DNA from 3 places in the Reyranella sp. genome. Region 3 is predicted to be linked to each of the others. Evidence: riboswitches for the same ligand, from Rfam matches in the RefSeq annotation. Region 3 holds a riboswitch; each other region holds the start of a gene.

Region 1 (7,498 bases), 3.2 Mb from region 3:
GAGGGGCCACGTCCGACGTGGCAGCGTCCCTGGGCTGGCCGGTCGTGCTGGTGCTCGACGTGAAGGGCCAGATCGAAACGGCAGCCGCGGTCGCCTTGGGCTGCGCCAACTTTCGCGACGATGTCGGCATCGCGGGGGTAATCCTCAATCGGGTCGCGAGCGCGCGGCATCTCGCGATGATCCGGCCGGCCTTCGACCGGGTCGGCATCAAGCTGTTCGGCGGCGTCCCGAACGATGTCCGGTTCGCCTTGCCTGAACGGCATCTCGGCTTGGTGCAGGCCGTCGAAACCGCGGACATCGAGACGCGCCTCGACGCGGTGGCGGATGCGCTGGAGCAGTCGCTCGATCTCGAGGCGATCCGCCACAGCGCGCATCCCGCCAGGCTCGCCGACGCGGCGGCTGGCGGATTGCCTCCGCCCGGCCAGCGCATCGCACTCGCGCAGGACCGGGCGTTCTCGTTCATGTATCCGCACCTGCTCGATCACTGGCGGTCGGCCGGTGCGGAGATCCTGCCGTTCTCGCCGCTGGCGGATGAGGCGCCGGACGCAAGCGCCGACGCGATCTGGCTGCCCGGCGGCTACCCCGAGCTGCATGCCGGCGCCCTCGCTGCCGCCTCCCGCTTCCTCGACGGGCTGCGGCGGGCGGCCGCGCGATCGGTCACGATCCACGGCGAGTGCGGCGGCTACATGGTGCTGGGGCAGGGGCTCGAGGACGCCGATGGCCGGCGCCACGCGATGGCCGGGCTGCTGCAGCTCGAAACCTCGTTCGCCCGGCGCCGGCTGCACATCGGTTACCGCCGCGCCCGCCTTTGCGTCGATTGCGCGCTCGGATCGGCGGGGAACGAAATCATGGGTCATGAGTTTCATTACGCCCGCACGCTGTCGATCGGCGACGAGCCGCTGGTCGATTGCCGCGACGTGTCCGGCGCGGTCGTTCCGGAGGTGGGTGCGTGCCGCGGCTCGGTGAGCGGCACGTTCTTTCACGCCATCAGCAGGGGCCTCATCGTGAGCAAAGGATCGTCATGAAGCCGCCGCCGTCGCACCTGCCGTTCGATGCAACCTTCCGCAAGACCTTCCGCGACCTCGTGCTGTGGCGCCGCGACGTGCGCCGCTTCCGCACCGATCCGGTCGACGAAAAGCTGCTCGACGACCTGATCGAGCTGGCCACGCACGCGCCCTCGGTCGGGCTCAGCCAGCCGTGGCGCTTCGTGAAGGTGAAATCACCCGAGCGGAGGCGCGCGGTGTGGGAGAGTTTCGCCAAGGCCAACGAGAAGGCGCTGGGCGGCTACGAAGGTGAGCAACGTGCGAACTACGTGTCGCTGAAGCTCGCTGGTCTCAAGGAAGCGCCGATCCATCTCGCCGTCTTCTCCGACGAATCGACCGACACCGGCCGCGGGCTCGGCCGCCAGACCATGCCCGAGACCTTGCGCTATTCGGTGGTCGCTGCCGTGCAGACGATGTGGCTCGGCGCGCGCGCCGAAGGGCTCGGCATGGGCTGGGTCTCGATCCTCGATCCGGCCGAGGTGACGCGCGCGCTCGACGTGCCCGAGGGCTGGCGGCTGGTTGCCTATCTCGATCTCGGCTGGCCTGCCGAGGAGCACATCGACCCCGAGCTCGAGCGTCATCACTGGGAGGAGCGCCACTACACCGGCGATCTCGTCTTTACGCGTTGACGATTCTCACACCCGCTGCCACGATTGAACCAGTGGTTCCCGCAAGGGAACAAAAGGGAACGCGGTAAACGCCGCGGCTGCCCCCGCAACTGTAAGCGACGAGCTGACGACCGATAAGCCACTGGAAATACTTTCCGGGAAGGTGGTCGAAGGCAACGACCCGCGAGCCAGGAGACCTGCCACTAGCCGCGGTCACGCGCGAACGCATGGGGCGGGGTGTCCTTATGTAGAAACTGACGGCGTCCCGGCAATGGGCGTCGATGGCTACGGTTCGCGGTGACGGTTCGACGTGCGCCGCGAGTCTGTCGTGACTGTCTCCTCGTTTCCATCAACCGCTCGACGGCACGACATCGATCCGCTCGAGCTCTATGCCTCGGCGATCGATACCTCCGACTACGTGGCGCGTATTGCGCCGCGGGTGCGCCGGCTGGTGCCCGAGGTCGGCCGTCTGCTCGATGTTGGCGCCGGCGGCGGGCAGCTCGGCGCGGCACTGCAGGATCGCGCGCTGCCGTGGACGGCGATCGAGCCGTCGCCCTCCATGCGCGCGCGTCTCGCCCGCCTTCACGTGCCGCCTCGCATCGTGCCCGAGAGTTGGGAAGAAGCGGACGTCGCTTCGAGTGCGCACGACACCGTGCTGGCGGCAACGATGCCCGCCTTGTTCGATGATCCGGAGCGGTTCCTCGCACGCTGTCGGATTTGGGCGCGGCACACCGTCATCTGGGTCGTGCCGGCGCATGCCGGGCCGCGCGGCCTCTGCTTTGCGGGCTGCCTGCCATCGGAATGGCATCGCGAGGACGAGACGCCGGGGCTCGACATCGTGATGCGCGGCCTCGGTCTTGCCTCGCGGCCGCACGCGATGGCCTTCGCCAACTGGACCTTCTCCGGCGTCGTGCAGGACCTGCCACGACTTTCCGCCTATCTCGCCGACCGCCTCGGCTGGAGCCCGTCCGACGACCGCCGGGCCACCCTGGCTGCGCATCTCGCAGCGCAGGCGCTGCCCGATGCCGCCGGTGTCCGGCTCAATATTCCAAGGAAATCCGCTGTGCTCGTTTGGGGGAACTCATGATCGCGTCACCAAATTCCGTCGTCCCGAGCGGAGCGGAGCGCAGTCGAGGGACCTGCTCATCCCGGCAGACGTTGCAAGAGCAGGTCCCTCCGCTCCGCCTCGCTACGCTCGGCTCCGGTCGGGACGACGGAGGTCTCTATGGATTTGCGAGCAGCCCCCGTAGCAGGGGAAGGAAGCTGTCGCGGATCGCACTTGCGGCCATGCTGCTTGCCTCGCCCGCCGTCGCACAGGAGTGGAGGGAGGACTCCACCGCCACGACCATGCCGCCCACGGTGGTGACCGCCACCGGCCGGCCGGAAGAAGTGAGCCGAATCGCCGGCACCATCCAGATCATTCCACAGGAGCGCATCAAGCGCTCGACCGCCAAGTCGGTGACCGATCTCCTGGCCGAGAACTCGATCGGCTTCATGAGCGAATGGACCGCGGCCCAGACCTCGATCAACATCCGCGGCGCCTCGACCGAGGGGCAGGGGCGTGATTTTCGCAGCCAGGTGCTGATCCTGATCAACGGCCATCGCGCCGGCACGGCCAACGTGTCCAAGCTGTCGATCGCCGACGTCGAGCGCATCGAGGTCGTGCGCGGCCCGTCCTCGGTGATCTACGGCAGCCAGAACATGGGCGGCGTGATCAACATCATCCTGAAGACCGGCCGGACGGCGCCCGGCACGCTGGTCGAAGGCGCCGTCGGCTCGTGGTCGCTGTTCCAGGGCAAGGCGCAAAGCGGCGGCACCACCGGCAAGTACGACTGGTATGTCGGCGTCCAGGGCGGCTCGCGCCAGGACTACGACAGAAGCGGCAACGTCACCGAACAGAACACGCATTGGACGCGCTACGGCGGCACCGGCGCCTTCGGCATGCAGATCGACGAGAACAGCAGGATCGACGTCACGGTCCGCAGCGACGGCGTCTACGACGCCGGGTTCCGCGGCTCTTCCTCCAACGTCTTCGCCTTCGACAACCGCTACAACCAGTCGGCCGATCTGTCCTACTCCGCCAAGACGCCTGACGGCCGCGGCAGCCTGTTCTTCCAAGGCTATTACGTGCGCGACGTCGACGACCTCAGCAACCCGAGCCCGCTCAGCGCGCTCAACGCCTTCGGCTCCCGGAGCTACCTCGACCGCAACCGCCGCCAGGTCGATGTCATGGGCACGCGCTTCCAACCGGGCTACAAGCCCTGGACGGGCAACGAGCTGCTGCTCGGCATCGACTGGGAGCGCAGCACGGTCCGCTCCAACCGCTATCGCCTCACCAATGCGGTCTCGAACCAGGTCTCGCCGCAGGACAACAACCAGACCGAAAACGTCTTCGCCTTCTACATCGAGGATGCGCAGACCTTCTTCGACGACCGCGTGACGGTGCGTGCCGGCGTGCGCCAGACCTACGGCAACACGGCGGTCGACTGGACGCCGAACGCGCCGACCCTGCTGCCCGGCAGCAACAACTACCGGGCGACGACATACTCGGCCGGCGCGACCTTCGCGGCCACCAGCTGGCTGAACACCCGGATCGGCGCCTCGAGCGGCTTCCGCGCTCCCACGGCGACCGAGCTCGGTGCGAACTTCACGGTCACGCCGATCGGCACGACCATCTTCGGCAATCCGAATCTGGTGCCGGAGTATGCGCACCAGATCGAAGCCGGCGCGACGGCGAACTGGGACGGCGGCCGCCTCGATCTGGCGATCTTCCAGAACATCATCAGCAATCGCATCACGGCCACCACCATTTCGTCGATCGGCGGCGTGGTGATCCAGCAGCAGCGGAACAATCCCGGCAATCTCGTCGTGCAGGGCCTCGAGTACCAATTCGATGCCAGCGTTATCCGCACGCTCGGACTCAACGTGCCCGGGACTTGGCTCTGGAATCTGTTCGGCAACGGCTACTACAATTTCAAGATGATCGACTACGGTGCGCCGGCCGCTTTCGGCACCGACACCGCCACGCGCATCAACCAGTACGAGACGGCGATCGGCACGCGCTTCGGCCAGGCCGGCGTCGAGATGCCGTGGAGCTTCCAGGTTCTCGGCATCCTGCGCGGGCCGATGTGGTACAATACCGAGGAATCTCTGAACCCGATCCTGTATCCCGGCCAGATCCGTTCCTCGACGGTCTATCGCAAGCCGCCATTCTGGGTCTTCAACATGCGCGGCGAGATCGATGTGAAAAAGGGTGTGAAGCTGTTCGCCGCGGTGAACAACATCTTCGACGTCAACGACCATCCGATCTTCATCGGTCTCGATTCCTCGCCGTGCGGCAACAACCTGGCCAACCAGAACGGCGCCTGCGGCAACTCGATGCCGGGCCGCGAGCTGATCGTCGGTGCGCAGGTGAAGTTCTGACGAGAGTGCCTTCCGCGCGCCCCCAGCGTATGACTGTTGTGATGGCGCTGGCTCTTGCCTTGCCCGCGCAAGCGGCCGAGCCGGTCACCGTCCGTGACGCGCTCGGCCGCAGCTTCACCGTTGCCGCGCCGCCGCAACGTATCGTGCCGATCTTCGCCTCCAACGTGGAGATCGTGGCGTCGCTCGGCCTGGCCGACCGGATCGTCGGCATCGAGGCTTTCACCCGTTATCCGCGCGAGGTGCTCGACCGGCCGCTGGTCGGCGGGCGGCTCGGCTTCTCGGTCGACGCGGTGGTGGCCCTCAAGCCCGATCTCGTTGTCGTGACGCCGTCGCGTCAGGCGGCGAACCAGCTGGTCGATCCGATGGAGCGGCTCGGCGTGCCGATCGTGGTGTTCCTGCAGCGCAGCGTGCCCGAGATCCTGGCCAATGTCCGGCTGATGGGGCGCATCGCCGGCGTGCCAGAACGCGGCGAGGAGGTCGCGGCGCGCTTCGCGGCGCGCATGGCCGCGGTCAGGCGCAAGGTCGAGGGACGCAAGCCGCCCAGCACGATCATGATCACCGGACGGCTCGGCAACGGGCTGCTGCTGGTCGCACGCGAGGGCACCTACACCGGCGACGCCATGGTGATGGCCGGGGCACGCTTCGCCCTGCCCGGAACCGCGACACTCGCGCAGGTTTCGCCCGAGGCGATCCTCAATGCCGATCCCGACGTGCTGCTGTGGGCCGGCAACGAGCGCGACCTCAAGGATCTGATCGCGCAGCCGGGCTGGCGGGACACGCGTGCGGTCCGCGCAGGCCGGGCTCGCACGGTGAGCCGGGTCGAGCTTCTGATTCCCGGTCCGCGCACCATCGACGGCATCGAGCATCTCGCCGCGATCTTCCACCCGGATGCGATGAAGCCATGAAGGTCTGGCTCGGCCTCGGCGCGATGCTGCTGCTCGCCGTCGTGGTCGCGGCCTGTGCCGGCCATGAATGGGCCTCGCCGGCCGACCTGATGCGCGCGATCGCGGGGGACCAGGCGCTGCGCAGCCGGCTGCTGTTCGAATGGCGCCTGCCGCGCGTGATCGCCGCGGCCTTCGTGGGCGCGCTGCTCGGCCTTGGCGGCACGATCTACCAGGGTGTCTTCCGCAATCCGCTCGCCGAGCCGTACCTGCTGGGCTCCGCCGGCGGCGCGGCGCTCGGTGCCACGGTGGCGCTGCTGGCGCCGTTCGTCCTGCCGCAGGCCTGGCTGCTGCCGCTGCTCGCCTTTGCCGGCGCCTGGGGCGCCACGATGCTTGTCATCGGCATCGCGCGGGTGGCCGGGGCGGTCGATGCGGCGGGCCTGCTGCTCGCCGGCGTGGCGATCGCGGCAATCCTCGGCGCCTTGCGCTCGTTCCTCATGCTCGCCTTGTCGGACGACACGGTGAACCTGCAGGTCGTGCTGAGCTGGGTGCTGGGCGGCATCCAGACACCGACCTGGAATGGCATCGGCTGGATCGCGCTGATCACAGCCGGCTGCCTCGGCCTCGCGCAGGCGCTCGCGCGCCGCCTCGACGTGCTGGGCCTGGGCGAGACCATGGCAGTCGCCTTCGGCCTCGACGTGCGCCGCTTCGTGATGGTCGCGGTGCTGGCGGGATCGGTCATCGTGGCGGCGGCCGTTGCCTTCGGCGGGCTGGTCGCGTTCGTCGGGCTGGCCTCGCCGCATGTCGCCCGCTGGATCGTCGGTCCGCTGCACCGTCCGCTGCTGCCCGCGTCGGCGCTGGTCGGTGCGATCGTGGTCGTGCTGGCGGATGCGATCGCGCGCGCGGCCCTGCCGCCGGCGGAGATCCCGCTCGGCCTGGTGACGGCGGTGGCAGGCGGGCCGTTCTTCATCCTGCTGCTCGCGCGACGGCTGCGGACATGAGCGTCCTCACCGCCGAAAGACTGGTGGTGCGGCGCGGTGCGGCGACGCTGCTCAAGGGGCTTTCACTGTCGCTCGATGCGACCGAATCAGTTGCCATAATTGGGCCCAACGGCGCCGGTAAGTCGACGCTCCTGAAGATTCTCGCAGGCATCGAGACGCCGACGGAAGGACAGGTGCGGTTGGGCAGGCGCTCCCTGGCCGACCTGTCGGCGGCCGTGCGGGCGCGCACCATCGGTTTCCTGCCGCAGCATTTCGAGCCGCACTGGGATCTCAGCGTGGCTCAGCTTCTCCGCCTCGGCGCCGAGCGCGGTGAACGCCTGCCTGCCGATGCGCTGAAGCAGGCGATCGTCGCGTTCGAGCTGGCCGGCCTCGAGCCGCGGCGCTGGTCGACACTGTCAGGCGGAGAGCGGGCGAGGGTGTTGCTGGCCGCCGTGTTGGTGGTCGATCCGCCGGTGCTGCTGGCCGACGAGCCGGCGGCGAGCCTCGATATCGGGCATCGGCTGGACGTCGTCGAGGCGCTGGCGGCCCGCGGCCGGGACCGG
Region 2 (7,498 bases), 3.3 Mb from region 3:
AGACCGTAGCTCTTGCCGAACGACCGCAGCACCACGGCGCGCGGCGGCAGGTCGCCGGCCAGGCTCATCTCGCGCGGCAGGAAGTCGATGAAGGATTCGTCGACGACGAGCAGGCCCTTGACCGCGGCCAGGTCGGCCGGCGGGAACAGCCGCCCGGTCGGATTGTTCGGGTTGACCACGATCACGACGTCGGCGTCCTCGAGCGACGGAACGATCCGCACCGCGTGGCCGTGCCGCGACCAGCAGGCTTCGTGCTCCTCGTAGGTCGGTCCGACGATGGCGACCGTGCCGCGCGGCACGAGGCGGGGCAGGAGCTGGATCAGCGCCTGCGTGCCGGGCGCGGCGACGATAGTCGCGGGATCGCGCACGCCGTAACGCGCCGCCGCGGCGGTCCGCAGCGCCGCTTCGTCGGCGTGCGAGGGCAGGCGGGTCCAGACCGTGTCCGGCAGTGCCGGGACGGGGTAGGGCACGGGATTGATTCCGGTCGACAGATCGATCCACGGCCGCGGCGCGTCCGCGAAGCGGCGCATGACCTCGCCGAGATCGCCGCCATGGGCCAACGGTTTCATGGCGATAGTCCGCATGCTACGCAAAGCGCCATGTTCCTCGGTCTCGCCCTCGTTGCTGGCGCTGTCGAAGCCGGTGTCGGCTACCCCGACGTCGTCTATCGCGCGATCGGCCACCCCGTGACGTGGCTGGGGCGGCTCATAGCATGGGCCGACGCGAGGTGGAATTCGCAGCAGGATCCGCCCGCCCAGCAGCGCAGCCAGGGCATCGCGCTGGTGGTCACCCTGCTGGCGATCAGCCTGTTCGCCGGGCTGCTGATCTCGCAGTTCTTCCATTCCTTCCTGCCGTCCTTCCTTGCCCTGGTGCCGATCGCGATCCTCACCAGCAGCCTGCTGGCACAGCGCAGCCTCTACGATCATGTCGACGCCGTTGCCGCCGGCCTCGACCAGAGCCTCGATCGCGGCCGTCAGGCAGTGTCGATGATCGTCGGCCGCGACACCGGGGAACTGAGCGAATCGGACGTCTGTCGCGCGGCGATCGAGAGCCTGGCGGAGAGCTTCTCCGACGGCGTCGTCGCGCCGATGTTCTGGCTGACGGTCGCCGGCCTGTCGGGCGGCATCGCCTACAAGGCGGTCAACACCGCCGACAGCATGATCGGGCACAAGACCGAGAAATACATCGATTTCGGCTGGGCGGCGGCGCGCACCGACGACGTCCTGAACTGGCTGCCCGCGCGCCTGTCGGTGCTGTGGCTGGTGCTGGCGGCAGTCGTGGTGCCGGGCACCTCGCCGTGGCGGGCGTTGACTGTGGTGCGGCGCGATGCGCGCCTGCACGACTCGCCCAACGCGGGCTGGCCGGAAGCAGCGATGGCGGGCGCGCTCGGCGTGCGGCTGATGGGCCCGCGCACCTACGACGGTGAACCGGTCAACAAAGGGTGGATGGGAGACGGCCGCGTCTTCATCAGGATCTCAGACGTCCGCACCGCGCTCCGGCTCTATCGCGTGGCCTGCGGCATCCAGCTCGGCGTGCTCGCGATCCTGTTCGTGCTCACGTTCTTCTGGTGAACCGCGGCGGCCGCGCCAGCGCGAGCAGCCGGTCGCAATCGATGTGCTTCTCGACGTGGTCGGCCAGCAGGTCGAGCGTGGCGTCGACATCGGCTTCGTAGTCGAGGCCCGAGGTCGCCGCTCCCAGGCGTTCGAGCCAATGGCGTCGCTGGCGGTCGTCGGCCAGCAGGCCATGGATGTAGCAGCCCGCGATCCGGCCGTTATTGCTGACCGAGCCCTCGTCGTGGCCGTCGAGACGAAGCAATGTTTTCGCGCTACCGCTCGTGCGGCCGACATGCATCTCGTAGCCCTTGAACGGCACGCCCTGCGCCGTGCCGGAGACCTCGATCAGGACCTTGTCGCCCGCCAGCACCGTGTCGACGGCGAGCAGGCCGAGGCCGTCGACCGTCGACGGCGGACCCTCGATGCCGTGCGGATCGGCGACAGTGCGGCCGAGCATCTGGTAGCCGCCGCAGATTCCCAGCACCTGCCCGCCGCGCCGCACGTGGGCCTGAAGATCGATGTGCCAGCCCGCCGCGCGTAGGGCGGCGAGGTCGGCGATGGTGGCCTTCGAGCCCGGCAGAATGACCAGCGCGGCGTCGCCGGGGATCGCCTCGCCGGGCCGCAGGAAAACGAGATCGACGCCTTGCTCCAATCGCAGCGGATCGAAGTCGTCGAAGTTGGCGATGCGCGGATAGGCCAGCACGACGATCTTTACGCCCTCCCCGCGCCGCGCCGTCGACAGGCCCAGCGCGTCCTCGGCCGGCAGCCGATGGGCGTGCTCGAAGAACGGCAGCAGCCCGAGCGCCGGCCAGCCGGTGCGCCGTTCGATCTCCTTCATGCCGTCGGCGAAAAGAGCCGGATCGCCGCGGAAGCGGTTGACGATGAAGCCCACGATCATTGCCGCATCGGCCGGATCGATCACCGCCTGCGTGCCGACGAGGCTCGCGATCACGCCGCCGCGGTCGATGTCGCCCAGCAGCACGACCGGCACGTCGGCGGCACGCGCGAAGCCCATGTTGGCGATATCCGAGGCGCGCAGGTTCACCTCGGAGGCCGAGCCCGCGCCTTCGACCAGCACGAGGTCCGCCTCGGTCGCGAGGATGCCGAAGCTCTCCAGGACGGCGCCGAGCAGCTTCGGTTTCATCGTCTGGTAGGCGCGCGCCTTGGCCGTGCCGACGACCTTGCCCTGCACCACGACCTGCGCGCCGGTCTCGCTCTGGGGCTTCAGCAGCACCGGGTTCATGTGCACGCTGAGCGGCACCCGCGCGGCTCGCGCCTGCAGCGCCTGGGCGCGACCGATTTCGCCCCCATCTGGGGTAACGGCGGCGTTATTCGACATATTCTGCGGCTTGAAGGGGCGCACTTTGAGGCCGCGGCGCGTGAAAATGCGGGCAAATCCGGCCACCACCATCGATTTTCCGACGTCCGACCCCGTGCCCTGGATCATCAAGGCCCTCGGACGAACCGGGGCGGCCATCAGAACTCGATGCCTTCCTGCGCCTTCACGCCGGCGGCGAAGTGATGCTTCACCGGAGTCATCTCGGTGACCAGGTCGGCCGCTGCGATCATCTCGGGCCTGGCGTTGCGCCCGGTGACGACGATGTGCTGGTCGGCGCGACGCGCCTGCAGCGCGGCAACCACCGCTGCGGCGTCGAGATGGTCGTAGCGCAAGGTGATATTGAGCTCGTCGAGCACGATCAGCCGGATCGCCGGATCGGCCATCATCTTCCGGGCGGCGGCCCAGGCGCGCTCGGCGGCGGCGACATCGCGCGCCCGGTCCTGCGTCTCCCAGGTGAAGCCTTCACCCAGCGTGTGCCATTCGACCTGGTCGCCGAACGTTTCGATGGCGGTGCGTTCGCCGGACTGCCAGGCGCCCTTGCCGAACTGCACCACGCCGCAGCGGAAGCCGCGACCCAGCGCGCGCAGCATCAGGCCGAAGGCCGCCGTCGACTTGCCCTTGCCCTTGCCGGTATGGACGATCAGCAGGCCTTTCTCGATCGTCTTGGCCGCGACCTCTGCATCTTGAGCGGCCTTGCGGTTGGCCATCTTGGCCTTGTGGCGGTCGGCCTCGTCGATTGCGTCGGTCATGCGGCCACGCTATCAAGCGGGCGACGGAAAGGGAACGCGGTCATGCCGCGGCTGCCCCCGCAACTGTAGTCGGCGAGTTTCGGGCCGGATGCCACTGGTCGTCCCTTAGGGGAAACTGGGAAGGCGGCCCGCGGCGTTGACCCGAGAGCCAGGAAACCTGCCGTCGGAGAGCCCAGTCACTGGCGCGGGGAACCGCCAAATGAAAGCAGGATCGTGTGTCGACATTGTTCGTTTGCGTCAGTTGCCGCCGCGAGGGTGATCCCTCCGAGCCGCGTCCCGGTGCGCGCCTCTTCGCGGCGCTGAGCCAGCAGGCGGCTGACCTCGACATCCAGCCGGTCGAATGCCTGTCCAACTGCACGCGCTCCTGCACCGTCGCGGTCGCGGCGCCGGGCAAGTGGACCTACATCGTCGGCAATCTCGATCCCGAGCAGAACGTCGACGACGTGCTGCAGTTCGCACGCCTTCATGGTGCGAGCGCCGATGGCCTCACCGTCTGGCGCGAGCGGCCGGTGCATGTCCGCAAGAACACCATCGCGCGCGTCCCGCCGATGCCAACCGTGAAGGAACCGTCATGAGCAATCTCGCCGGCACTCTGGCCAAGGTGCCCTGCACCATCGTCACCGGCTTCCTCGGCGCCGGGAAGACCACTCTGGTGCGCCACGTGCTGGAGAATGCCGGCGGCCGCCGCCTCGCGGTGATCGTGAACGAATTCGGCGATGTCGGCATCGATGGCGAGATCCTGAAGAGCTGCGGCATCGAGAGCTGCCCCGAGGATGCGATCGTCGAGCTCGCCAACGGATGCATCTGCTGCACGGTGGCCGACGACTTCGTGCCGGCGCTGACGAGCCTGCTCGACCGGCCGAACCCGCCCGAGCATATCGTGATCGAGACCTCCGGCCTTGCCCTGCCCAAGCCGCTGGTGAAGGCCTTCAACTGGCCCGAAATCGCCTCGCGCGTGACGGTCGATGGCGTGGTGACGGTCGTCGATGGTGCGGCGGTTGCCGCGGGCCGGTTCGCCGATGACCCCGAGGCGATCGCGCAGCAGCGCGCCAACGACGACTCGCTCGACCACGATAACCCGCTCGAAGAAGTGTTCGAGGACCAGCTGCTCTGCGCCGACCTGGTGATCCTGAACAAGTCGGACCTGATGTCGGCGCGGCAGCGCCTCGATGTCACGGCCGAGATCGGCCGGACCCTGCCGCGTGTTGTAAAGGTTGTCGAGGCGCAGAACGGCCAGGTGCCGATCGCCGTTTTGCTCGGTCTTGGCGCCAAGGCCGAAGCCGATCTCGAGGGACGGCCGTCGCATCACGAGATCGAGGGCGAGCACGACCACGACGACTTCGACACCTTCATCGTCGAGCTGCCGTCCTTCGACTCGCCGCAGGCCGTGATCGACCGCCTCGCCAAGGCGACGGCGGCGCACGACATCCTGCGCCTGAAGGGCTTCGTCGACATCGCCGGCAAGCCGATGCGCCTGCTCGTGCAGGGTGTCGGCGCACGGTTCCAGCATCAATACGACCGGCGCTGGGCGACCGAAGAGGCGCGCCGCGGCCGGCTGGTCGTGATCGGCGAGAAGGGCCTCGACAAGGCGGGCATCGAGGCGCTGATTCTCGGCTGATCATGCATGTCCTGGCCACCCAGCTTGCCACGCTAGAGGAGGCTGACGCCGCCGTCGACTTCGGCCAGTCGCCGGCCGAAGTGGTCGTGCTGTCCTTCTCCGACAGCGATCTTTCGGCGCTCGCCGCCGCCTGGCAGGGCGACGCGGTCGCGCTGCCGACCTTGAGGCTCGCCAGCCTCAAGCGCCTGCGGCATCCGATGTCGGTCGACCTCTATGTCGACAGCGTCGTGGCGCGCGCGAAGGTGGTGATCGTGCGCTGCCTCGGCGGCGTCGATTACTGGCGTTACGGACTCGAACGGATCGCCGATGCCGCGCGTGAAAACGGCATCCTGTTCGCGGCCTTGCCGGGCGACGACCGCTCCGATCCGCGGCTCGCCTCGATGTCGACCCTGCCGCCGCGCGTGCTGGCGCTGCTCGAACGGTTCTTCCGCGAGGGCGGGGTCGAAAATCTCGGCCAGGCCCTGCGCTTCACGGGCACCCTGCTGGGACGCGACGAACCCTGGCGGCCGCCGGTCGCGGTCGGCCCGATCTCGGTGCTGGGCGATGCCGCCGACGTGCGCCCGGCCGCTCTGGTCGTCTTCTATCGCGCCAATCTCATGGCGGCCGATTATGAGCCGGTGACCGCGCTGATGGCGGCGCTCGATCGCGAAGGTCTGGCGCCGCTGGCCGTCGCCGTGAGCAGCCTCAAGGACCCGGCGATCGCTGCGGCGCTCACGCAGCTGATCAAGCGCCGGCGGCCTGCGGTCATCCTCAACACCACGGCTTTTTCGGCGATGCGCGAGGACGACACGACGGTGCTCGATGCCGCCGACGTGCCGGTGCTGCAGGTTGTCCTGTCGGGAAGTGCGCGCGAGGCGTGGCGCGAGTCCGGCCGCGGTCTGTCGCCAGCCGACCTCGCCATGAATGTCGTGCTGCCGGAACTCGACGGCCGTCTGCTGACACGTGCGATCTCGTTCAAGGCCGAAGCGCCGACCGATCCGCGCCTGGAATTCGCCAGCGTCCGCCATCAGTCCGAGCCCGATCGCGTCGACTATGTGGCGCGGCTCGCCGCCGCGTGGGCGCGGCTCGGGCGCAAGCAGCCGACTGAGCGACGGCTCGCCCTCATGCTCTGCGACTACCCCGCACGCGGTGGCCGCACCGGCTATGCCGTCGGCCTCGACACGACGGAGAGTGCGCTGGAAATCCTGCGGCTGCTGGCGGATGAAGGCTACGACACCGGCGGAAAGGAATGGACGGCCGCAGACGTTGGCGCCCTGCTGGACCGCATGCGACCCCATCTGAAATGCGGCAAGGTGACGGTCCTGCTCCAGCCCGATCGCGGCTCGGGCTATCACGACACGGCGGCCGAGCCGCACCCCGACTATGTTGCCGTCTACACCTGGTTGCGCAACGTCGAGAAGATCGACGCGCTGGTGCATCTCGGCACGCACGGCACGCTCGAATGGCTGCCCGGCAAGGCATTGGCGCTGTCGGCCGAGTGCTGGCCCGAGCGGGTGCTCGGCGCTCTGCCGGTGATCTACCCCTTCATCGTCAACAATCCCGGCGAGGCGGTGCAGGCCAAGCGCCGGCTGGCGGCGGTGACCATCGGCCATCTCACGCCGCCGCTCAGCGCCGCCGGGCTTCACGGGCCGATGGCCGAGCTCGAAGGCCTGGTCGAGGAATATGCTGCCGCCAATGGCCTCGATTCGCGCCGCCTGCGCTATCTCGGCGAGGAGATCGTCGATCGCGCCTGGACGAGCGGGCTGGCGGCCGACTGCGGCTTGGTGCGCGGGGAGGCCAACCATGAAGCCATCGCCAAGCTCGATGCGCAGCTCTGCGACATCAAGGATCTCTCGATCCGCGACAGCCTGCATGTGTTTGGTCGCGGCGAATGCGGACCAGGCGAGCGCGCCGGGCTGCTGGCGGCGCTCGCCGGCCGGCGTGTGCCGCCGGGGCCGGCGGGCGCGCCCTCGCGCGGGCGTCCGGACGTGCTGCCGACCGGCCGCAACCTCACCTCGATCGATCCGCGCGCCATCCCGACGCGCACCGCGTCGGCGATCGGTGGGCGCGCCGCTGACGAGGTCGTGCGTCGCTATCTCCAGGATCACGGCGATTATCCGCGCGCTCTGGTGATCGACCTCTGGGCATCGGCTTCGCTGCGCACCGGCGGCGACGATCTCGCGCAGGCGCTGGCCTATCTCGGGGTCCGGCCGGTGTGGGACAACCAGTCGAATCGGGTCACCGGCATCGAGGTCATGCC
Region 3 (7,498 bases):
GACGCGGGCCAGCGCGAGCCGGGCGCGTTCTCCCTGCGACAGCTCGTCGATCCGGCGCCCTGCCAGCGACGTGCTCCCAACCCGGGCCAGGGCCCGCTCGATCGCTGCGGTGTCGGTCGGCGAGAGCGGCCGGCTGAGGTCGGCTCCGTGCGGCAGGCGGCCCAGCGCGACGAGATCGCGTCCCAGCAGCGGCCAATAGACGGCGGCGCTCTGCGGCAGATACGCGATGCGTCGTGATCGCACGGCGGCACCGAGCCGGTCGACCCGGGCGCCGTCGAGCGTCGCTTCGCCGCCGTCGGGCGGATCGAGGCCCGCGAGCTGGCGCAGCAAGGTGGTCTTGCCCGCGCCGTTGGGGCCGACGATGGCGCTCAGCTGGCCGCCCGCGAAGGCGACGTCGATTCCGTCGAGCACCGTCCGCGCGCCCCGGCGGCGGACCAGCGAGCGCGTGGCGAGCACGGTCATGTCGCCAGCCCCGTCATGCCGCGAGCCACGAGGCGCGCGTACGCCGGATCACGCGCACGAGGAACGGCGCACCGACCAGCGAGGTGAAGACGCCGAGCTGCAGCTCGTAGGAAGTCGGCAGCACGCGCACGGCGATGTCGGCCGCGAGAACCAGGATCGCGCCGACCAGCATCGACGGCACCAGCGTCGCGCCGGGCTTGAAGCCGACGTGCGCGCGGACGAGGTGAGGGGCCACCAGCCCGACGAAGCCGATCATGCCGGCGACGGCGGTCGCCGCACCGACCATCAGGCCGACCGCGAGCGTGAGCCACAGGCCGAGCCGTCGCGTGTCGACGCCCAGGCTGCGTGCCGCATCCTCGCCGAGCGACAGGGCGTCGAGCCAGCGGCGGTTCATCAGGACGAGCCCCGCACCGGCGACGATGAACGACGCCGACACGAGGATGTGGCGCATATCCCGGTCGGCGATCGATCCTGCCAGCCACAGCCAGATCTCCTGGAAGGCGAAGGGGTTGGGGGCGAGCGCGAGCACCAGCGAGATCAGCGCCGCGGCGATGGCGTTGATCGCCACGCCCATCAGCAGCAGCGATACGGTGCCCGTGCCGGCGCGCACTGCCATCATCAGGCCCGCGACGGCGAGCGCGGCACCGGTGATGCCGGCCAGCGGCAGGGCGAGCGCGAATGCCGCGGCCAGCCCGCTGTAGAACGCACAGACGGCGGCGAAGCTCGCGCACGCCGACACGCCGATCACGCCCGGCTCGGCGAGCGGATTGCGCAGCCAGGCCTGCAGCACGGCACCGCTCAGCCCGAGGGCCGCGCCGACCAGCACGCCGAGCACGGCGCGCGGCAGCCGCAGGTCGAGCACGATCGCCCATCCCACCTCGTTGCCGAGCCGCCACGGCCACCACACCGGCCCGGTCGCGACCGAAACGAGGAAGAGCACGACGACCAGCAGCGCTAGCTTAGCGTGGGTGACCAAACCGCATCCAACTGCGTCAAGTTTCCCATGTTCACCAGGACCTCCTTCCTGTCGTCCTGAGCGCTTGTGCGCTTTTCACGCTGGGAGCGCGGCTCTCCAGAGCCGCTCATAGGCTGTGGCAAACCGAAGAAAGAGCGGCTCTGGAGAGCCGCGCTCCCAGCAGGAAGGGCATGTCTTGTCGGGCCGAGGCGCAGCAGCGCAAGCTTGGCTTGAGTGACCGAACCGCATCCAAATGCGTGCACTTTCATTGCCCCCTCCGGTCGTCCTGAGCGGAGCGAAGGACCTCGCGCCAGCGGCGCGGCCCGTGTCTGATCGTTCGGTGGGGTCCTTCGCTGCGCTCAGGACGACAAGAGCGTCTTGTCGGTCCGAGGCGCAGCCTCGCCAGGCCTGTTCTCACGGATGCACCTCGCGCAGCTTCTGCAGGGCGTCGAGATTCTCAGGACCGGCGCAGATCGAGTAGCGGATCGGCAACGACAGGATGCGGGCATGTCGCGCCAAGGTCCCGATCGCCGGATGGTCGACGAACGAGGTGGCGCGCGCCGGATCGGCGTTGGATTCTTCGTCCAGGATGACGAGGTCCGGTCGGCCGGCCAGCACGGCTTCCAGCGAGAAGCGGCCATAGGCGGAGATGCCCAGATCCGCGGCGAGATTTCGATAGCCTGTCAGGCCGAGCAGCTCGTCCATCAGGCTGCCCTTGCCGGTCGTGCGCAGGTTGGCCTGCAGCACGGCAGCCGTGGCGGTCGGCGGGCCCGGCCGCACGAGCTGGCGCTGCCGCTCGCGCATCGCGACGATCAGGTCGCGGCCCTGGTCGCTGCGGCCGAGCACGTCGGCCATGCGCGCGATCTGAACCTCCGCTTCCTCGAGCGAGGCAGCCCAGGGAAGCTCCAGGATCGACACACCGGCGGCACGCACCAGCCGCTTGACGTTGGCATGCGCCATCGAATCGAACACGACGAGATCGGGCCGGAGATCGAGGATCGATTCGGCGGTGGCGCGGACGGTGGGGATGTTGCGCGCGCGATCGGCCAGAACCGCGGTGCGGGGATCGCGCGCGAGATAGCTGACCCCGACCAGCTGCCCGGGCGCGGCGAGGCGCAGGGCGAGCTGGTCGAGGCACAGGTTGACGGTCACGACCCGCCTGGGCGGTTCGGCACGGCAGGCACTCGTGGCCGCCAGGAGGAGGCAGAGCATGGCGGCGACAAGCCCGGTCTTCACGTCGACACCAGTCCCTGCGTCAAAACTTGGCCTTCACGCCGAAGAAGGCCTGGAAGGCCGGAGGCTGGAACCCTGTGGGCTCTTCGTAGCGCTGGTCAAGGATGTTCTCGGCGCGGGCGAAGAGCTCGACTCCCTTGCGGACGTCCCAGGCCGCCGTGGCGCGCAGGAGAGTGTAGGGGGGAGGGGTGATGGGCGTGAAAGTAACCGCATCGAGATCGTGGCGGCCTCCGACGCTGTTCAGCTCCGCACCCAGGCGCACGCCCTCGATCGGCCGCACGGCGGCGCGCACCGAGAAGACATCCTCGGGACGACGCACCAGCCAGGCACCGGTCGTGAGATTGAAGGCGAGCGTGTGGGTGTAGGCGAAATGGACGTCGAGCCAGTCCGTGACCTGAATGTCCACGAAGCTTTCGGTGCCTTCGGTTTGCGCCTGGGGTGCGACGTTGGTGTATTGCGTGAAGGGAGTGACGCAGTCGATCAGGTTGCTGATGTTGTTCTTGAAGTAGAGGACGCCGGCCTTGACCTTGCCGTCGAACATCGTCTGCTCGGCGCCGACTTCGAAGCCCCGGCTGGTCTCGGGCTGCAGGTTACGATTGCCGACGCAGAACAGCCCGGCGTTGTAGAGCTGGTTCAGCGACGGTGCCTTGAACGCGGTGCCGTAGGAGGCCTTGAAGGTGGTGTTCGTCGCGCTGAGCAGGTAGTTCGCGCCGACACGCCACGTCCCATTCGAGCCGTAGAGGCTGTTGAAGTCGACGCGGCCGCCGGCCGACAGCGTGAGCGCCTCGAACAGCGTGACACGGCCCTGGGCGTAGAGGCCGGTCTGTGAAACCTGGCCCCATTGCTGGACGGTGTCGGCGTTGGAGTAGGCCCACTGGTTGCTGTAGTCGATGCCGGCCACGATGCTGGCCTGCTCGGTGATCGTGAAGACGTTCTTCCAGTCGGCGCTGAACTGCCGTCCGTTGTAGGTCGAGTTCATCGGTGCGGGAAACGGGATCTGGATGCTGGGATAGTCCAGAGCGTGCCGATAGACAGTCGAATAGCCGACGCCGATCGTCGGCTTCCACACGCCGCCGAAGAAGTTGCCGTCGAATTGCAGGCGATTGAAGAACTGCTGCGTGAATTCGGTCGCGTTGGGATCTTCCGCCGGCGCGAAGGTGAAGTCCGGCTGCAATGCGTAATTGTCGAACTTCACCTGGGTGTCGATGTAACGGCCGAACCACGTCAGGCTGGCATTCTCCGTGATGTCGACCCCGAGCCGTGCCGCCAGGTTGATGTTGCGGTAGGCGTCGTTGTCGAAATAGCCATCCGACGCAATGAAGCGCGGGGGAATGGCGCTCTGGCCCGGGGTGTACAGGCCGCTTGCGCTGACATTGTAGTTGAAGCGGTTGACGCTGCCCGTCGCATAGGCGCCGAGGCTGGTTTGCAGCCGCGTCCCCAGCTCGGCATAGCCGCCGGCAGAGAGGGAGCCTTGCCCCTTCTTCGTCACCATGTTGATCACGCCACCGATCGCGCCCGAGCCGTAGAGCGTGCTCATCGGGCCGCGCACGACCTCGATGCGGTCGAGGTTGTCGGTGAGGAAATGAGCGAAGTCGATCGAGGCATTGGGCGTCGACGGATCGGTGATGGACATGCCGTCGACCAGCACGACCGTATGGTTGGAGTTGCTGCCGCGCACGAACACCGAAGTCTGCGTGCCCGGACCCCCCGACTGCTGGACGGATACGCCGGGGACATAGCGCAAGACTTCGTCGACGGTGCGCAACTGCCGGCGCTCGATCTCGTCGCGGCTGATGACCGTGACCGTGCCCGTCACCTTGTCGGCGGGCACCGGCTCGCGGTCGGTGGTGATCACGACATTGGGCATCGTCGCCGTTATGCCGCTTTCGGTTTGCGCGGATGCACAGAACGGCAGGAGCAGGGGAGAGGCTACGAGCAGAAATCGACGGAACGGCATCATCGGACGGTCCTCCAGAACAGCCACGCACAAGGCGCGTCACCGCTCGGTTGACCGTCCCGTTGGATTGTCCCGTCCATCGGAAGAGCGACGCTATCGCCGGCAGGTCTTCTGGCTCACGGGTCGTCGCTTGCGCCTGTCTTCCCAGACCGAAGTCCAGTGACCTGATGGCGTTCGCTCGCCGCTTACAGCTGCGGGTACAGCTGCCGATTGGCCCTCACGGGCGGCACGGCATTCCCTGTTAGCCTCCGGTTAGGGAGGACCGTCGATGTGACTTTGGTAATTTGAGGGCGCTGTCGCGTCAAGGAGTTTGGCGGGGGGACTTGGGCGGATCATCGTGCGCGGCAAGCTTGTCACGCGCGGCAAGGCTAAGAAGGCCGACGTTGTTCTCTACTACAAGCCGAAACTCCCGCTCGCGCTGATCGAGGCGAAGGACAACAATCACAGCGTCGGCGATGTCATGCGGCGGCCTCGACTACGCCGCGACTCTCGGCGTCGCCTTCGTTTTCTCGTCCAACGGCGCGGCTTTCTGTTTCATGACCGGACTGGCCATCGAAACAAATCTCGACCTCGACGCCGTCCCGCCGCCGACAACATAGAAATTTGGCGCAGGCGCCGATCGAGGACTTCGCCATGCAGGCCGCGCACGACCGCATCGCCGCCGCCGTCGCTAGCATCGCCTGCGAAGCGTTGATCGTCGCCCACCGAATCTTTGCCCTGGGTGCGCTCGCCAAGGCGGATATATGGCCGCTGCCGGTGAGGAGAGAGGTCGCGCCCGGGATGACAACTTCCGTCGGGCAGGCGCACGTCGCAAATTGCCAGGATTCGTTTGTCAGGCCCGCGGCCCGGTGTAAAATGCATCGGAGAGACAACCTAACGGGGCGACGGTGCAACGTCGCCGCGGGAAGGGCGGGTAGTACATGCGGTTTGCATTCGTTCTGATTGGTCTTGCGGGCTTGCTTTTCCTGGCAGTCGTCGCGATGCCGGCCTATCAGCTCACCGCCTATCCGACCGATTTCAAAGGGGCGGCCGGCATCCAGCTTTCGGAGGAGGCCACTACCCTGCTGGCCAAGGCAAAGACGAATGCGCTTATCCTCGTCGAGCGCCAGCGTCTCTGGCAGACCGTCGCAGTCTGGCTCGGTTTCCTGGGATTGGGACTGACTGCGCTGGCCTCAATCGTGGCCGGATGGAGAAGCCGTCAGAGCCGCGCGGACAGGGAAGAATTTCTCAACAAGAAGGTCACCGCCATCGGAGCGCTTACGGCGATCGCGACGCTTGCAATGGGAGCGAGCGACCTCGTCGAAAAGACCGGCGTAAAGCCGTTAGACGGGGATATCTCGGCGCTCAAAAAGGCGATCATGGAGGTGCCTGCCGGGATCGCCGTCAATCCCGCAGCAGAACGCGGCATTCTCGATGCCCTCGTAATCACGTTGGCGGAACACCGTCCATGAGCTTCGTTTGCCTGATTTTCGCCGCCATTCTTTCTGCAACCGCCTGCCCCCCGAGGCCGCCGCCTCTCATCGAGGCGCTGGGAGAGGCCCGGACGCTGCGCCCCGATGCCGAAAGAGCGATCGAAGTAGCTAACGACGTGCTGCGAGTGGCGCGGGAGCCGTTCCGTATCGTCGCTTCGTGGCAGTTGAATGGTCGGGGATTGCGCGAAGACGAGCTGGTCGTCTATCTCGTCGGATCGCCCCTGAGCCCGCGCGAGCTTTGGGAAGAGCGCAGCAAGCTAGAAACACTCATCACCTCGATCACGAGCGATCTCGGCGAAATCAATCCGGATGCGTCCAATTGCGGCGACAAGGACGACTGCGTCGGGACACTTTATCCCGAGACGAGCATCAAGGTCGTAATGGACGTGTTGAACCGGCAGAACACCTGGGAGCTGGCGAAGACCTCGCCCGAATGTCGCTGCATTGTCCTTATGGAGCAGCACCTGTTGCTTTTCAGGATCGTCTTCGGGGCCGACTGGGCCCGATACATACTTTTGATGCGCTACGACAGCAAAGATCAGCTTCAGGCGGATCTCGATAGTGGCCGGGTGCCCGACGTGCTGCTCGAGAGCAAGCGCGTGCCCCTCGAAGCCATGGTCGCCTTCCTGCTGCTGCACGAAGTTGGCCACGTGACCAAAGTGCCGTTGCGGATACCGATGAGAGACAATGCCGACCTGGCGGCATTTCTCGACCGCCTGAGCAGCGAACAGCGCGAGGAGCTCCGTGCCGACAGCTTCATAGTGCGGCTCCTCGCCGCCCGGTGCTTCAGGCAGAACCCGACCGGATTGTTGTTGGATACATGCTACACACCGGCGGTGTTGTCGATGTTGACCTTCGTGGTCGGGATGAAAGGAAAATCCAAGGACGCCTTATGCCTGCGCTACCTCGACACCGTAGCCGGCTATCCCAATTGGCAAGGAAGGCTGTTGCTGCTGGGCTATCAATACGAAGAAGTCGTGGGCAAAGGCTACTCGCTGCTGACGGATTATCTTTCTACTCGCCGGCACCTTCTCGAAAAGGCGTCGACATCGGAAAGCAAGGTCTGCCGTGATGCTGCCCTGCGCTTTTCGGCGAACCGTTCCTCGCCGGCGTCGGGTTCCAAGGTCATAGACGGCCCAAGATGATCGGCATCGGCCGACAGGACTTCCCGCATGAGCCCTGTTAACCGGTTGTTCTAACCAATGAATGCACGTCCGGGAGGCGAGCCTTACGGCCGCTACCGCCCCCGCCGCCGCCTGTGCGACACGTTGCTCGCCAAGACGCTGGCGCCGGCCGAGGAACGCGAACTGGAGGCGGCGGCATTGGATGCCGATCAACCTCGTCATCGCTGTCACGAACGGCGACTGGTTCAACATGCTGCGGCAGCAGCCGAACCGTGCTGAGGTCAATTTCTGGGCG

Evidence for each region. Region 3 has a riboswitch for cobalamin ahead of ACQY8M_RS26120 (TonB-dependent receptor plug domain-containing protein). Riboswitches for the same ligand answer to the same signal wherever they lie in the genome.
Region 1: linked by a shared signal. The riboswitch ahead of ACQY8M_RS10275 (methyltransferase domain-containing protein) and the one ahead of ACQY8M_RS26120 (TonB-dependent receptor plug domain-containing protein) in region 3 are both predicted to bind cobalamin.
Region 2: linked by a shared signal. The riboswitch ahead of ACQY8M_RS10205 (DUF1636 family protein) and the one ahead of ACQY8M_RS26120 (TonB-dependent receptor plug domain-containing protein) in region 3 are both predicted to bind cobalamin.

What each region holds. Positions count from the first base shown of each region.
Region 1 is NZ_OZ257242.1:2,098,225-2,105,722, forward strand. It holds gene ACQY8M_RS10265 (cobyrinate a,c-diamide synthase) at 1-1,025, shown strand, start outside; gene bluB (5,6-dimethylbenzimidazole synthase) at 1,022-1,672, shown strand; cobalamin riboswitch at 1,689-1,870, shown strand; gene ACQY8M_RS10275 (methyltransferase domain-containing protein) at 1,980-2,738, shown strand; gene ACQY8M_RS10280 (TonB-dependent receptor) at 2,939-5,074, shown strand; gene ACQY8M_RS10285 (ABC transporter substrate-binding protein) at 5,116-5,979, shown strand; gene ACQY8M_RS10290 (FecCD family ABC transporter permease) at 5,976-6,956, shown strand; gene ACQY8M_RS10295 (ABC transporter ATP-binding protein) at 6,953-7,498, shown strand, end outside.
Region 2 is NZ_OZ257242.1:2,082,422-2,089,919, forward strand. It holds gene cobD (threonine-phosphate decarboxylase CobD) at 1-569, opposite strand, end outside; gene cbiB (adenosylcobinamide-phosphate synthase CbiB) at 600-1,571, shown strand; gene ACQY8M_RS10195 (cobyric acid synthase) at 1,555-3,000, opposite strand; gene cobO (cob(I)yrinic acid a,c-diamide adenosyltransferase) at 3,030-3,641, opposite strand; cobalamin riboswitch at 3,626-3,820, shown strand; gene ACQY8M_RS10205 (DUF1636 family protein) at 3,857-4,216, shown strand; gene cobW (cobalamin biosynthesis protein CobW) at 4,213-5,259, shown strand; gene ACQY8M_RS10215 (cobaltochelatase subunit CobN) at 5,262-7,498, shown strand, end outside.
Region 3 is NZ_OZ257242.1:5,346,882-5,354,379, reverse strand. It holds gene ACQY8M_RS26135 (ABC transporter ATP-binding protein) at 1-462, opposite strand, end outside; gene ACQY8M_RS26130 (FecCD family ABC transporter permease) at 476-1,438, opposite strand; gene ACQY8M_RS26125 (ABC transporter substrate-binding protein) at 1,832-2,653, opposite strand; gene ACQY8M_RS26120 (TonB-dependent receptor plug domain-containing protein) at 2,673-4,610, opposite strand; cobalamin riboswitch at 4,692-4,889, opposite strand; partial or broken gene ACQY8M_RS26115 (type I restriction endonuclease subunit R) at 4,933-5,197, shown strand; gene ACQY8M_RS26110 (hypothetical protein) at 5,528-6,058, shown strand; gene ACQY8M_RS26105 (hypothetical protein) at 6,055-7,224, shown strand; gene ACQY8M_RS26100 (HNH endonuclease) at 7,406-7,498, shown strand, end outside.